One region of the Arthrobacter sp. B10-11 genome, then DNA from elsewhere that is predicted to be linked to it. Evidence: riboswitches for the same ligand, from Rfam matches in the RefSeq annotation. Region 1 holds a riboswitch; each other region holds the start of a gene.
The links. Region 1 has a riboswitch for thiamine pyrophosphate ahead of thiC (phosphomethylpyrimidine synthase ThiC). Riboswitches for the same ligand answer to the same signal wherever they lie in the genome.

Region 1 (4,599 bases):
GTGATGGTCCGGCCGGGCAGCTTCGATGCCGCCCCGGACTTCCGGCTTCAGCCTAACCCAGAAGGACGCGCAGGTCAGCGAAGCGTCAGCGGACGGCCACGCGGATCCGGTTGCGCCACGGATCCTCAAACCGCAGCTCGGCTCCGGTGTGGTGCGACGCCACGCCTGCAACCCGCAGACGGTCGGCAAGCGCGCCGACGTCGTCCGTTCCCGGCACTTCGATCAGGACTTCGCCCAGCCCGAGCGTGTCCCGGCGGGGCCCGGCGCCCCTGCTGTTCCAGACGTTCATCGCCATGTGGTGGTGGTACCCGCCGGCCGAGACGAACAGGGCCTGTCCGTGCCATCCGGCCGTCTTCTCGAAGCCGAGGGTGCGCACGTAGAAGTCGTGCGCTGACTGTACGTCGCCCACCTGGAGGTGGACATGGCCGACGCCGGCGCCGGACTCGCGCTGCCCGCTCACCGCCTCTTCGGTCAGGAATTCCTGAAGGAACCGCTGAGGCGGCAGGGCAAGGCTGTCCATGACCACATTGGTACCCTCCCAGGACCAGGCCTCACGCGGGCGGTCCCAGTAGAGCTCAATGCCGTTGCCCTCGGGGTCGTTGAAGTAGAAGGCCTCGCTGACGAGGTGGTCGGCGCTTCCCGTGAACAGCCGCGGTTCATATCGGGCCGCGGAGGCAACCGTGGCCGCGAGCGACGGGCGGTCCTCGAAGAGCAGTGCCGTGTGGAACAGCCCGGCTTCACCCCTGGCCGGGAGGTTAAGTTCCGGCGCCGGTGCCAGGTGGACCAAAGGTTTTGCGCGCCGGCCAAGGTACACGCCGCCGTCCTGCTCGGCCACGACCTCCAGCCCGAGCGCCCGCTGGTAGTAGTCCGTCATCAGCTTGATGTCGCCCACCTTGAGCATCACCGTCCCCATGGCGAGGTCGGCAGGCAGGACGTCCTTGCTGCTGGATTCTGTGGTCATGGCAACTCCCAAACTCCCGAAACTTCGCCGCCGGTGCCGGCGACGCTTACATAGAGTTAAATTACTTGAAGCTTCAATTTATTCCTAGCGGAGCTGACTGCCCCGCAGGACGATGTGCCTAAGGTCCCGCAGCGTGGCCGGATCGACCCTGGGATCCGTGTCGCACAGTACGACGTCGGCACTGGCACCTTCGGTAATGCCGTCCGCTCCCAGCCACTCCCGGGCGGCCCACGACGCAGCGCCGAGGGCCGCCGTCGCCGGCAGGCCGGCGGTGTGGAGCGCGATGATTTCGTCCACGATCCGGCCGTGGCGGATGACGCTGCCCGCATCCGTCCCGGCGTAGATCGGCACGCCGGCTTCGAAAGCTTCCACGATCCGTTCGTTCCGGCGCTCCCACAGTGCGCGCATGTGTGCCGCGTACACCGGAAACTTCTGTTCTGCCCGGGACGCAATGTCCGGGAAGGTCGCAATATTGATGAGCGTGGGCACGATCGGAACCTGCTGGTCGACAAACCGGGGTAGGTGCCGGGGCAGGAGTCCGGTTCCGTGTTCGATGCAGTCGATCCCGGCGTCGAGCATGTCATCCAGGGTGTCCTCGGCGAAACAGTGCGCCGTCACCCTGGCCCCTTCATCGTGCGCCGCCCGGACGGCGTCCCGCACCACGGCGGCAGGGAACGACGGCGCGAGGTCGCCGGCGTCGCGGTCTATCCAGTCCCCCACGAGCTTGACCCAGCCATCACCCGCGCGGGCCTGCTTCCGCACTGCCTCGACCAGGCCGTCCGGCTCCACTTCGACGGCAAACCCCCTGAGGTACCGCCCGGTCCTGGCTACATGCCGGCCGGCGCGGATGATCCGGGGCAGCTCCGGGCGCTGCTGGAGCCAGCGTGTGTCGTGGACGGCGCCGGCATCACGGACCAGCAGTGTTCCCGCGTTCCGGTCCGTGACGGCCTGCTCCTCCGCCACGGAATCCGGAACGTCACCGGCGGGTCCCAGCCCGATGTGGCAGTGGGCATCCACCAGGCCCGGAAGGACCCAGCCGTCAAGCACCACGTCCGGCGGAGCGGCCGGACGGCTGAATGTCAGCCGGCCGTCCACGGCCCAAAGGCCCCGCCGCTCCCGGTCCGGGGCAGTGAGCACGGTCCCGCTGAATTCAATGACGCCACGCATGCTTCAAGCCTAACCCTGCCCGTCCCGCCACCGCCCCGCACCCGGCACCCGGTGTCACAGCCGGTGTTGTTGGGGACCCGCGCCATGCCTTGTGGTAGCTTCGTCTACGACCACACGGGTGCCCTTGCAGGGGCTGAGATCGGGCTGACGCAGCCTGCGACCGTTGAACCTGTCCGGGTAATGCCGGCGAAGGAAGTGAGTATTCCGTGAATACACCAGAAACACAGCTCTCCCCTGCCCAAAAAGAAACGCAGTCCCTGAAGTCCCACGCATTGGCGTTCCTCACCGATGAGGCTACCGGGATCCGGGTGCCGGTCACTGAGATCGCCCTGGAGGACTCCCCCGGCGGGGCAGCAAATGCGCCGTTCCGGGTGTACCGGACTGCGGGGCCCGGAAGCGATCCCGTGGTGGGCCTGGAACCGTTCAGGACCCGATGGATCGAATCACGGGCGGACACCGAGCCGTACAGCGGCCGGGAACGGAACCTGCTCGACGACGGCAAGTCGGCCGTGCGCCGCGGCGCCGCGTCCGCGGAGTGGAAGGGCGCGCAGCCCGTTCCCCGACGTGCCGTCGAAGGCAGGACTGTCACGCAAATGCATTACGCCCGGCAGGGTGTGGTGACCCCCGAGATGCAGTTCGTCGCCCTCCGCGAAAACTGCGACGTGGAGCTGGTCCGGAGTGAAGTGGCTGCCGGCCGCGCCATCATTCCCAACAACATCAACCACCCGGAGTCCGAGCCGATGATCATCGGCAAAGCCTTCCTCGTCAAGATCAACGCCAACATCGGCAACTCGGCCGTGACCAGCTCCATCGCCGAGGAAGTGGACAAACTGCAGTGGGCCACCCAGTGGGGAGCCGACACCGTGATGGACCTGTCCACCGGTGATGACATCCACACCACTCGTGAGTGGATCATCCGCAACTCCCCCGTCCCCATCGGCACGGTGCCCATCTACCAGGCGCTGGAGAAGGTCAACGGCGAGGCCAACAAACTAACCTGGGAGATCTTCCGCGACACCGTAATCGAACAGTGTGAGCAGGGTGTGGACTACATGACCATCCACGCCGGAGTCCTGCTGCGTTATGTGCCCCTGACGGCCAACCGGGTCACCGGCATCGTTTCGCGGGGCGGTTCGATCATGGCTGGCTGGTGCCTCTCGCACCACCAGGAGAACTTCCTTTACACGCACTTCGATGAGCTGTGCGAAATTTTCGCCAAGTACGACGTCGCGTTCTCCCTGGGTGACGGCCTGCGGCCCGGCGCGACGGCGGACGCGAACGACGCGGCCCAGTTCGCCGAACTGGATACCCTGGCGGAACTGACCCAGCGCGCCTGGGAGTTCGATGTGCAGGTGATGGTGGAGGGACCGGGCCACGTGCCGTTCCATCTGGTCCGCGAAAACGTGGAACGCCAGCAGGAACTCTGCAAGGGTGCACCGTTCTACACCCTGGGGCCCTTGGTCACGGACATAGCACCGGGCTACGACCACATCACTTCCGCGATCGGCGCCACGGAGATCGCCCGCTACGGCACAGCGATGCTCTGCTACGTCACGCCCAAGGAACACCTGGGCCTGCCGAACAAGGACGACGTGAAGACCGGTGTGATCACGTACAAGATCGCCGCCCACGCGGCGGACCTCGCGAAGGGCCACCCGGGCGCGCACGAACGTGACGACGCATTGTCCAAGGCCCGGTTCGAATTCCGGTGGCGGGACCAGTTTGCACTCTCGCTGGACCCGGTCACTGCGGAAGCCTTCCACGACGAGACGCTGCCCGCAGAACCGGCCAAGACCGCGCATTTCTGTTCCATGTGCGGGCCCAAGTTCTGCTCCATGCGCATCAGCCAGGACATCAGGGACGAATACGGTTCAGCCGAGGCCCAGGCGGCCCTCGCCGAGATGGCGGCAGGCATGCGGGAAAAGAGCAACGAATTCCTGGCAGCCGGCGGAAAGGTCTATCTCCCGGAGCTGCAGCTACGACGCCCGTGAGTGCTGGCGGCGGCTTACTTCTGCGATGAACAACCGGATGAAGCGGTCGCCCTCCACCGAGTCCTGGGGCCGGTGTCCGCCCGCGGCAACGCGGTGCAGGGCACCGGTTTCGCGCAGGTAGCCGGCGATCTCCTCGTAGAGCGGCTCCCAGCCGCCGGTGAGGACCAGTGTGGGGACACCCGGAACGATGTCCAGCGGCGCCTCCCACGGAGGGGCCTGCAGCCGGAGCCGGCGTGCGGCGTTGAGCGCCTCCGGCGTGGACGGCCCATCGCTGTGCACGGAAAAGGCACGCCGGACGAATTCCCGCTGGAAGTCGTCGTCGCCAAGCTGGTGCCGCACGTCGAACAGCGGCTGCATCAGGGCACGGTGCGCGGCACTCGCAGGCAGTTCAGCGGTCAGGGAGAGGCAGGCGGGCTCCACAAGGACGAGGGACTGCACCAGGTCCGGGCGCTCCACGGCTGCCATCATGGCCGCGATGGC
Region 2 (4,599 bases), 110 kb from region 1:
TTATGTGCCATTTGAAATGCCTGCCTTAAAAATTCTGGGGAATCTGCTGAAAACCTGAAAAGTAGCGGAAGGTTACTTGATACCGGTGATCTTGACCTTGGTCAGTTCCTGACGGTGACCCTGGCGCTTCTTGTACCCGGTCTTGTTCTTGAACTTCTGGATGACGATCTTCGGACCACGAAGGTCCTGGAGGATCTCAGCCGTAACCGTTACCTTGGCCAGGTCCGCAGCGGCAGACGTGACTTTGTCACCGTCCACCAGGAGCAGTGCGGGCAACTCAATGGTGCTGCCGGCTCCACCGGGGACGCGGTTCAGGGTAACGAAGTCTCCAACGGAAACCTTCTCTTGGCGGCCGCCTGCGCGGACAATCGCGTACACCACTGGGGAACTCACTTCTCTCGACGTTTATTACTAGATTTGCGTGCGGAACCTGGGTCCAAATTGTTTGGCCTGGTTCACGCTGTGCCTCAACGCCGGTGGGTTCCCCGGGGGAACCCATGAGTTATCCACGGACAATGCGTTTGGAATCCAAACGGACCGTCCTGAGGTTATAACCCAAGTGTTGGCGTAAGCACCGAAGATCTAGAATACGCTAATTTTGCCTTCGGCCGCAAATGAGGCTGGCTCCGGTGGCAGTACGTGATAGGCGCCACTCTGTGTAAAACAGGCTGGTGCTGCAACGACTTCCGGAACCGTGCCCCACTATCCTACCGGCTGCGAAACCCTCTGCGGTGCAGCATGCAGCCTCGGCGCGTCGAAAAAGTCCACCTCGTAGCGGCACGACTGGCGGAAGGCCGTCCGCATGGCCTGCCGTTCCGTCCCGGACGCCGCCCGGGCCGCAGCGTCGGCGATGCGGACCGCCTCCCTGGTGGCTGCGGCGAACTCCTCGTCCGCGTAGGTACGGAGCCACCCGGCGTAAGGGTGGCTGGCCGGCGAGCCGGCCGCCAGGAACTGTCCGTGAAGTGTGGCGCCCACCTCGGCGTACAGCCAGAAGCACGGAAGCACCGCGGCAACGAGCACCCCGTAGCTGCCGGAAACAGACGAAGCGAGGAGATGGTCCACGTAGGACTTGGTCACGGGCCCCAGGCCTGCGTCCACCTTCCGGGTGCTGAGCCACGTCCGGTGCAGTTCGGACTCGACTTCGAGGCATTGCTGGGCCGCGCGCGCCCAGAAAAGCTGTTCGGCCTCGGTGGGGGCAATGGCGGCGGCACGGGACAGGACCCTGGAATAGCCGTTCAGGTAAATGGCGTCCTGGGCAAGGTAATACGCAAAGTGCTGCTCGGTGAGGGTGCCGTCGGCCAGGGCGCGGATGAAGTCCAGCCCGTAGATGTCGTCCAGGTCCGGCCCGGCGTCCTGCCGGAGCACCGCAGCGAACTGCCCTTCGGCCGGCGCGTCCGCGCCTTTGGGCGCGAGATGGTGGAAATGGTGGACCGGGCCGTTGCCTGTTCCCACTTCCAGTGCTTCGGCTTCCCGGAGCGCTCCCTGCAGCCACGGCTTCACTTCCCGCAGGGATGCTTCCCAGTCCCCCAGCCGTGCCTGCGCAGTTGCCATCGCCGAGGACAGCGAACAGCCGGTGCCGTGGCTGTTCCTGGTGGTGATCCGCTCGCCGGGGACTACCACAACGTCCTGGCCGAGCAGCCCTTCGGTGTTGACGAGCGCGTCGGGGCAGGCACCGCCGTCGAGATGTCCGCCCTTGACCAGGACGGTGGTGCCCGCCTGGGCGGCGAGGCGCTTGCCTTGGGCCAGTGCCGCTTCCCAGTCGCCGGCGAGGGGTTCGTTGAGGAGCATCGCCAGTTCTGCCAGGTTCGGAGTGACGAGGTCGGCAAGGGGCAGGAGTTCACGCAGTTCCGCCTCGGCCGCCTCCTGCAGGAGCCGGTCCCCGCTGGTGGCGACCATTACGGGATCAAGAACGACGACGGCGGGACGGGACTTCTGCAGCCAGCCGCGGACGGCGGCAATCACCGCAGAGTCACCCAGCATGCCGATCTTGACGGCGTCAACGCTGATGTCATCACTGATGGCCTCAAGCTGGGCGGTCAGGAAGTCCGCCGGGGGCACGTGGACGGCACGGACGCCGCGGGTGTTCTGCGCCGTCAAGGCGGTGATGGCAGCCATGCCGTATCCGCCGTTGGCGGCAATGCTCTTGAGGTCCGCCTGGATCCCGGCCCCGCCGGACGGATCGGAGCCGGCGATGGCCAGCACCCGCGGCGTACGGCGAAGGAGGGCGCCGCCGGATGATGAGCCGCCGGACGCTGAGGGGGTTGCCGTGGAGGCAGGCGTGGGCAGGAATGATATTGCCAAAGGAGACATCCCTTCGCCGGTGCTAACCGGACAGGTTCAACGGGTGTGGATCTCAGCCGGCCCTGTGCGCGGCACCCCGTGTCAGTCCCCCAGCCTACTGTTTCCCCGCAACGAACTCGCGGGTGCGGCCCGAAACCGGCGTATTGCTACGCCTGCCTCGGACCCCACCCGCGATGTCAGTTTGTGGAACCTGCCCTGAGATCAGAGCTCGGAGGCCGGGACACCTACGCCGAGGATGATCGGTTCGTTGGCGGGTGCCTTGGCAGGCGCGTCCTTCTGAGCCGGCTCGGGTGCCTTTGCTTCGTGGGTGTGACCTGACGCAGGTACCGGAGCAGCCTCGTGGTGTTCCACGGACGTCTCGTTCGCTGCGCCCTGGGCACGGCTGGCGCTCCGGTTGCGGCGGGGGCGGCGCGCCCGGCCCTGCACCGCAGTGTGATCGGTGTAGTCCGCTTCAGCAGCATGCGCTGCCGGCACCTGGGCAGGTGCCTGAACCGCAGGCTGAGCCGCAACCTGCTGTTCGGCAGGTGCCGCCGGAGTTTCGGCCACGACAGGCTCGCCAAGGTGCGCGAAGGCTTCAGCCAGCCGGTCAAGCGTCAGGGAAGCTCCCGGGGAAGGCGCTTCTCCGCCATGCTCAACGAACGGCAACGCCACCTTTTCGCCGCCGAAGGTCAGGACCGCCGCGGGACGTCCGGCAGCAGCCACCTCGGTTTCCGATGCCTTGGACGGGCGTACCGCGGCAGGAGCTGCCTGCGTGGCAGCGGGCTGCGCCGGCGCGGACCCGGGCCTGGCCGGAGTCCCGGCCTGCCCGGAGGGTGCCTGGCCGGAGGATGCCTGGGCTGCCAGTGCCTGGCCTACTGCCTGTGCCGCGGCTGCTGCGGCCGGGGCCGCATGGCCCGCTTCGGCGTCGTGCAGGTGGGCTGCGTGCGCGGCCGCGGCGATGTTCGCCAGCGCCACGCGGGTGGCCTCAGCCTTGGCGTGGCGTTCGGCTTCTGTGGGCTCGTGGTGTGCCGGAGCGGGCGCCGACGGGGCTGCCTCGGAAATCGGCTGGCCTCCCTTGCCGCGGCGGCGGCTCTTGCGCTCCGTCCGGGGCTGCTGCTGCTGGATCTCGGTCCGCTGCACGTGGTGCTCGGCGGCAACGGTGTTGGCGCGGCGGTGCTCCACAGGCTCGTCGTGGGTGACGATGCCGCGGCCGGCACAGGCCTCGCACTGTTCGCCGAAGACTTCCAGCAGCCCGGTGCCCATGCGCTTTCGGGTCATCTGCACCAGGCCCAGCGAGGTCACTTCGGCAACCTGGTGCTTGGTCCGGTCGCGGCCGAGGCACTCCACCATGCGGCGCAGCACCAGGTCGCGGTTCGATTCCAGCACCATGTCGATGAAGTCGATGACGATGATGCCGCCGATGTCGCGGAGGCGCAGCTGGCGCACCACTTCCTCGGCAGCTTCCAGGTTGTTTTTGGTGACGGTTTCCTCGAGGTTGCCGCCGCTGCCGGTGAACTTGCCGGTGTTGACGTCCACCACGGTCATGGCTTCGGTGCGGTCGATCACGAGGGAGCCGCCGGAGGGCAGGAAGACCTTGCGGTCCAATGCCTTGTGGATCTGCTCATCGATCCGCCACGCCGCGAAGATGTCCGTGTCCTTGGTCCACTTTTCGAGCCGGCCCACCAGGTCCGGAGCCACGTACGTCACGTACGCCTCGATGGTGTCCCAGGCTTCCTCGCCGGAGACGATCAGCTTGGAGAAGTCCTCGTTGAAGACGTCACGGACCACCTTGATGGTGAGGTCCGGTTCGCCGTAGAGGAGCTCCGGGGCAAGGATCTTGGTGGACGTGGCCTGGCCTTCGATGCCTTCCCACTGGGCGCGCAGGCGGTTGATGTCGTGCGTCAGCTCTTCCTCGGACGCGCCCTCGGCCGCGGTGCGGACAATCACGCCGGCGTCCTCCGGCAGGCGGTCCTTGAGGATCCGCTTGAGGCGGTTGCGTTCGACGTCGGGCAGCTTGCGCGAGATGCCGGTCATGGAGCCCCCGGGCACGTACACGAGGTAGCGTCCGGGCAGGGAGATCTGGCTGGTCAGGCGGGCGCCCTTGTGGCCGACGGGGTCCTTGGTGACCTGGACCAGCACGGAGTCGCCGGACTTCAGTGCGTTTTCGATCCGGCGCTGCTTGCCCTCGAGATTGACGGCGTCCCAGTTGACTTCACCGGCGTAAAGGACTGCGTTGCGGCCGCGCCCGATGTCGACGAAGGCAGCTTCCATTGAGGGCAGCACATTCTGGACCTTGCCGAGGTACACGTTGCCGATCAG
Region 3 (4,599 bases), 370 kb from region 1:
GGCCGCCACGATGCGGAAACCGCCGTCGGGTGTCTGTTCGATTTCCTGTTCCGGCATGTTCAGGCTTGCGCCGCCGCGCAGCCGCTCCAGTTCGACGCGTTTCAGCCCCACCTCTTTGAGCAGCTGCAGGACAGGAACAGCATTGCCGGAATCGAGCTCGGCCTGGACGCCCTTGTAGTTGAGTTTCGCCCGGCTCCTGATTTTGGCGCGGCGCACCAGCACCGAATCCACCCGGGCTGCCGTATCCAGGTCAAACTCCCACACGAAGGCGGAGCACAGCTGGCCGGCCAGCAGGCTGCCGGCACGCTCGCTGATGACTTCCGGGTGAAGCGGAATCCGCCCGTCCGGAGCATAGATCGTCTGTCCCCGGCGACGTGTCTCGGCGTCGAGCGCCCCGCCCGGTGCAACGAAGGACGGAACATCGGCGATGGCGTAGAAGACCTTATATCCGTCCCCTGACCTCTCGATGTAGAGGGCCTGGTCCAGGTCCGTGGAGGACGCAGGATCTATGGTCACAAACTCCACTGGAGTGAGGTCAAGGTCCGGCATCTTGTGCTCTGCAATGGCCGCCAGCGCATCCTCGAGGACGTCGTCGGGGAACGGCCCGGGCAGCTCCAGCTCCGTACGGAGCGCGTTCAGGGCCTCGGCCAGCCGGTTGGTCTGTTCGTGGACACTGGGAGTCAGGCGATGATGTGACACGAAAGTCAGATTAGCTCGATTTGCGCCATTAGTCTTGGACGATGAGCTCATCCCCGGCTGACACCGCTCACTACAACCGCTTCATCGCAGACCTGTTCGGAATGATGGCCTACGGCGAGCTGTCGGCCTTCGAACGGTTCGCCGCCGACGCACGGTATTCGCCCACCCTCCACGACCGTGCCGTGCTCGGCAGGATTGCCGTGGTGGAGTTCCAGCACTACGAGCTGGTGAGCTCCCGCCTCGCGGACATGGGGATCGACGCTGAGGACGCCATGCTGCCGTTCCAGGCAGCCGTGGACTTCTTCCATTCACGGACGCGCCCGGGTGACTGGTTCGAATCACTGATGAAGGCTTATGTCATCGATACGGTTTCCGCTGACTTCTACCGGGCCATCTCCCGCTACGTCGACGCGGGCACACGGGAACTCATCGAGGAGGTCCAGGCCTCCGATGAGACGACACAGGTGCTCCGCGAACTGCTCAGGGGCGCCTTGGCAGATGATCCCAGGCTCGCCTCCAGGCTTGCGCTATGGGCCAGGCGGCTGCTCGGCGAAGCACTGACGCAGGCGCAGCGGGTCAGCCATGAGCATGCGTTCCTGGGACGCCTGATCGGCGGCGGGGATGGCGGCGGGGACACTGCCGCGGCGAACGAGCTGGTCAGCGGGCTGATCGCCGGGCTGGCAGGGAACCATTCCCGGCGGATGACGGAGCTCGGCCTGGCCGGATAGTCAGGAGGATCCGGCGTCGAGGGCGGCCAGGAGCGACCGCGCAGCTGCGGCAGGATCATCGGCCTCGGTGATGGCGCGGACCACCACGATCCGCTGTGCGCCCGCAGCCACCACCTGCTCAACGTTGCCCAGGTCGATGCCGCCGATGGCGAACCACGGCAGCTGCGTCGTGCCGGCCTCGCCAGCGGCCGCCGCGGCGTAGCGGACCAGGTCGAGGCCGACAGCGGCCCTCCCCGGCTTGGTGGGAGTGGCCCACACCGGCCCGACGCAGAAGTAGTCCAGGCCGCCGGGGCCGCGTGATGCGGCGATGGCGGCATCGATCTGTTCCGGACTGTGCGTTGAGAGGCCGATGACGGCTTCATTGCCGAGGAACTTGCGTGCCGACGCCAGGGGGAGGTCTTTCTGGCCGACATGGAGCACGGGTGCGCCGGAGAGCGAGGCAATGTCCGCGCGGTCGTTGACCGACCAGAGGCGGCCGTGGCGGCGGGCCGCGGCTTCCAGCACGTCGAGCAGTTCGAGCTCTTCGGCCGCTTCCAGGTTCTTGTCCCGGAGCTGGATGATGTCAACGCCTCCGGCATAGGCGGCGTCAACGAAGTCTCCGAAATCGCCACGGTCGGTGCGGGCGTCGGTGCAGAGGTACAGGCGGGCGTCAGTGAGGAGGGCTTGCTCGGTCATGGCACCAGCCTAGTTCCCCTAAACTGATGGAGTACCGCGGGAGCCCGCTGCAGCTGTCACAAAGCTGCAGGGCTGAGAGGGCGTCAGAGCCGACCGCTTGACCTGATCCGGTTAGTACCGGCGTAGGGAAGGATGAGAGTGACCCCGCAATCTCCAGCAGGCTACCCCGCCGCGCGCCTGGACATCAGCGCCGATGTCGCCGTAATCGGAGGCGGAATCATCGGCCACGGCATCGCCTGGGAAGCCCGGCAGTCGGGCAGGTCCGTGGTGATCATCGACGACGCCCCCGGTACGGGCGCGAGCTGGGCCGCGGCCGGCATGCTGGCTCCGGTCAGCGAACTGCACTACCAGGAGGAAGAGCTCCTGGAGCTCATGCTCCACTCCTCGGAGCTTTGGCCCGCCTTCGCCGCCGGACTGCAACGCGGTGCCCCGGCCGGCGCCGGCCCGGACACCGGTTACCTCACGACGTCGACCCTCGCCGTGGGTGCCGACGCCGCCGACCGGCGGGCGCTCGCCGACCTGCGCGGCGCCCAGCGGTCCAGCGGCCTCACAGTGGAACCACTGACAGTCAGGGAAGCACGTGCCCGCGAGCCGTTGCTGAGCCCCGGCATCTCCTGCGCCTTCGACATCCCGGCCGACCACCAGGTGGATCCCCGCAGGCTCCTGGCCCTGATTGCGGACTCCCTGCTGGGCTGCGCCGTGCGTGAGCGGGCCGCCGGCCTGCTCTGGGAGGACGGGCGGGTCACCGGTGTCGGCCTGGCCGGGGGAGGCGCCGTGCATGCCGGGGAGACAATCATCGCCAACGGGCTGGATGCAGCGTCACTCGGCGGACTGCCGGCCGGCCTCCAACTGCCGCTCCGCCCGGTGTACGGCGACATCCTGCGCCTGCGTGTCCCCGCCTACCTGCAGCCGCTGCTGACATCCACCGTCCGCGGCATGGTCCACGGAGTCCCCGTCTACATCGTGCCCCGGCAGGACGGCACGGTGGTGATCGGGGCCACCCAGCGCGAAGACGCACTCTCGGGAGCCGGCAAGGACCAGGCAGGGCCGCCCGGGCCCGAAGGGCTGCCCGGCTCAGCTGTTTCAGCGGGCGGCGTCTACCAGTTGCTTCGTGACGCGCAGGTGCTGGTACCCGCGGTCGCCGAACTGGAACTCCTGGAAGCCACAGCGCGGGCCCGGCCGGGAACACCGGACAACGCGCCGCTGCTGGGGCGCGTCGCGGACGCCGGAACCGGCGGTGACGTACCGGGGCTGATCATTGCCACCGGATTCTTCCGCCATGGCGTCCTGCTCACTCCCGCGGCAGCTTCCATCTGCAGGCAGCTGCTGGACGGCACGGCCGATCCGCGGTGGGCGCCGTTCCGGCCCCACCGGTTTTCCGGCCCTCCGGCCACCCCCGCGAAACTTCCCGCCCCCGCCCCGATCAAGGAAACAGCATGAACATCACACTGAACGGCACGGTCCACGCGGTGGACGACGGCGCGTCCGTCACCACCCTCATCAGCCAGGTCACCGGCAGGAACCTTGCCCCCAACGGGCAGGCGGCCGACGGCCGGAAGCTGGGTGTGGCGGTGGCGCGGAATTCCGAGGTGGTGCCCCGCAGCCAGTGGTTTGTGACGGCGCTCGCCGAGGGCGACGACGTCGAACTTGTTACCGCGGTACAGGGAGGTTGAGCATTATGGCAGGAACTACGGTTGCCGGAGTGGCAGGGACCCCGCAGCAGGCGGCCGCGGACCCGTTCATCGTGGACGGCGTCCCGCTGGGATCGCGGCTGATCATGGGCACCGGCGGTGCCCCCAGCCTGGACGGGCTGGGCGCGGCGCTGCTCGCCTCGGGCACGGAGCTGACCACCGTGGCCATGCGCCGCTACTCGCCGGCCGAAACAGGCTCGCTGTTCCAGCTCCTGGTGGACCACAACATCCGGGTCCTCCCCAACACCGCCGGCTGCTTCACGGCAAGGGACGCGGTCATGACGGCGGAACTGGCCCGGGAGGCGCTGGAGACGGACTGGGTGAAGCTCGAGGTGATAGCCGATGAACACACCCTCCTCCCGGACGCCGTGGAGCTGGTGGACGCCACCGAGCAGCTGGTGAACCGCGGATTCAAGGTGTTCGCCTACACGAATGACGACCCCGTGCTGGCGCTGCGGCTGGAGAACCTTGGCGCCACCGCCGTGATGCCCCTCGGGGCGCCCATCGGCACGGGACTGGGCATCCTGAACCCGCACAACATCGAACTCATCGTTTCCCGGGCATCCGTTCCCGTGGTGCTGGATGCCGGCATCGGCACGGCGTCCGACGCTGCCCTGGCCATGGAGCTGGGCTGCGACGCGGTGTTGCTCGCAACGGCAGTGACCCGGGCGCAAAACCCGGCGATGATGGGGGAGGCCTTCAAACACGCCGTTATCGCCGGTAGGCTGGCGAAATCGGCCGGCCGGATTCCACGCCGCGAGCACGCCCTTGCGTCGTCTGCCATGGAGGGCCGGGCGGAGTTCCTG

Region 2: linked by a shared signal. The riboswitch ahead of thiD (bifunctional hydroxymethylpyrimidine kinase/phosphomethylpyrimidine kinase) and the one ahead of thiC (phosphomethylpyrimidine synthase ThiC) in region 1 are both predicted to bind thiamine pyrophosphate.
Region 3: linked by a shared signal. The riboswitch ahead of thiO (glycine oxidase ThiO) and the one ahead of thiC (phosphomethylpyrimidine synthase ThiC) in region 1 are both predicted to bind thiamine pyrophosphate.

Annotation. Positions count from the first base shown of each region.
Region 1 is NZ_JAWMTH010000001.1:207,873-212,471, forward strand. It holds gene RW112_RS01085 (VOC family protein) at 86-961, opposite strand; gene RW112_RS01090 (amidohydrolase family protein) at 1,046-2,128, opposite strand; TPP riboswitch at 2,233-2,340, shown strand; gene thiC (phosphomethylpyrimidine synthase ThiC) at 2,335-4,119, shown strand; gene RW112_RS01100 (alpha/beta hydrolase) at 4,105-4,599, opposite strand, start outside.
Region 2 is NZ_JAWMTH010000001.1:100,582-105,180, forward strand. It holds gene rpmA (50S ribosomal protein L27) at 1-11, opposite strand, end outside; gene rplU (50S ribosomal protein L21) at 73-381, opposite strand; gene thiD (bifunctional hydroxymethylpyrimidine kinase/phosphomethylpyrimidine kinase) at 703-2,310, opposite strand; TPP riboswitch at 2,293-2,390, opposite strand; gene RW112_RS00555 (Rne/Rng family ribonuclease) at 2,503-4,599, opposite strand, start outside.
Region 3 is NZ_JAWMTH010000001.1:574,392-578,990, reverse strand. It holds gene RW112_RS02710 (RNB domain-containing ribonuclease) at 1-699, opposite strand, end outside; gene RW112_RS02705 (ferritin-like fold-containing protein) at 741-1,427, shown strand; gene thiE (thiamine phosphate synthase) at 1,428-2,102, opposite strand; TPP riboswitch at 2,129-2,248, shown strand; gene thiO (glycine oxidase ThiO) at 2,235-3,542, shown strand; gene thiS (sulfur carrier protein ThiS) at 3,539-3,775, shown strand; gene RW112_RS02685 (thiazole synthase) at 3,781-4,599, shown strand, end outside.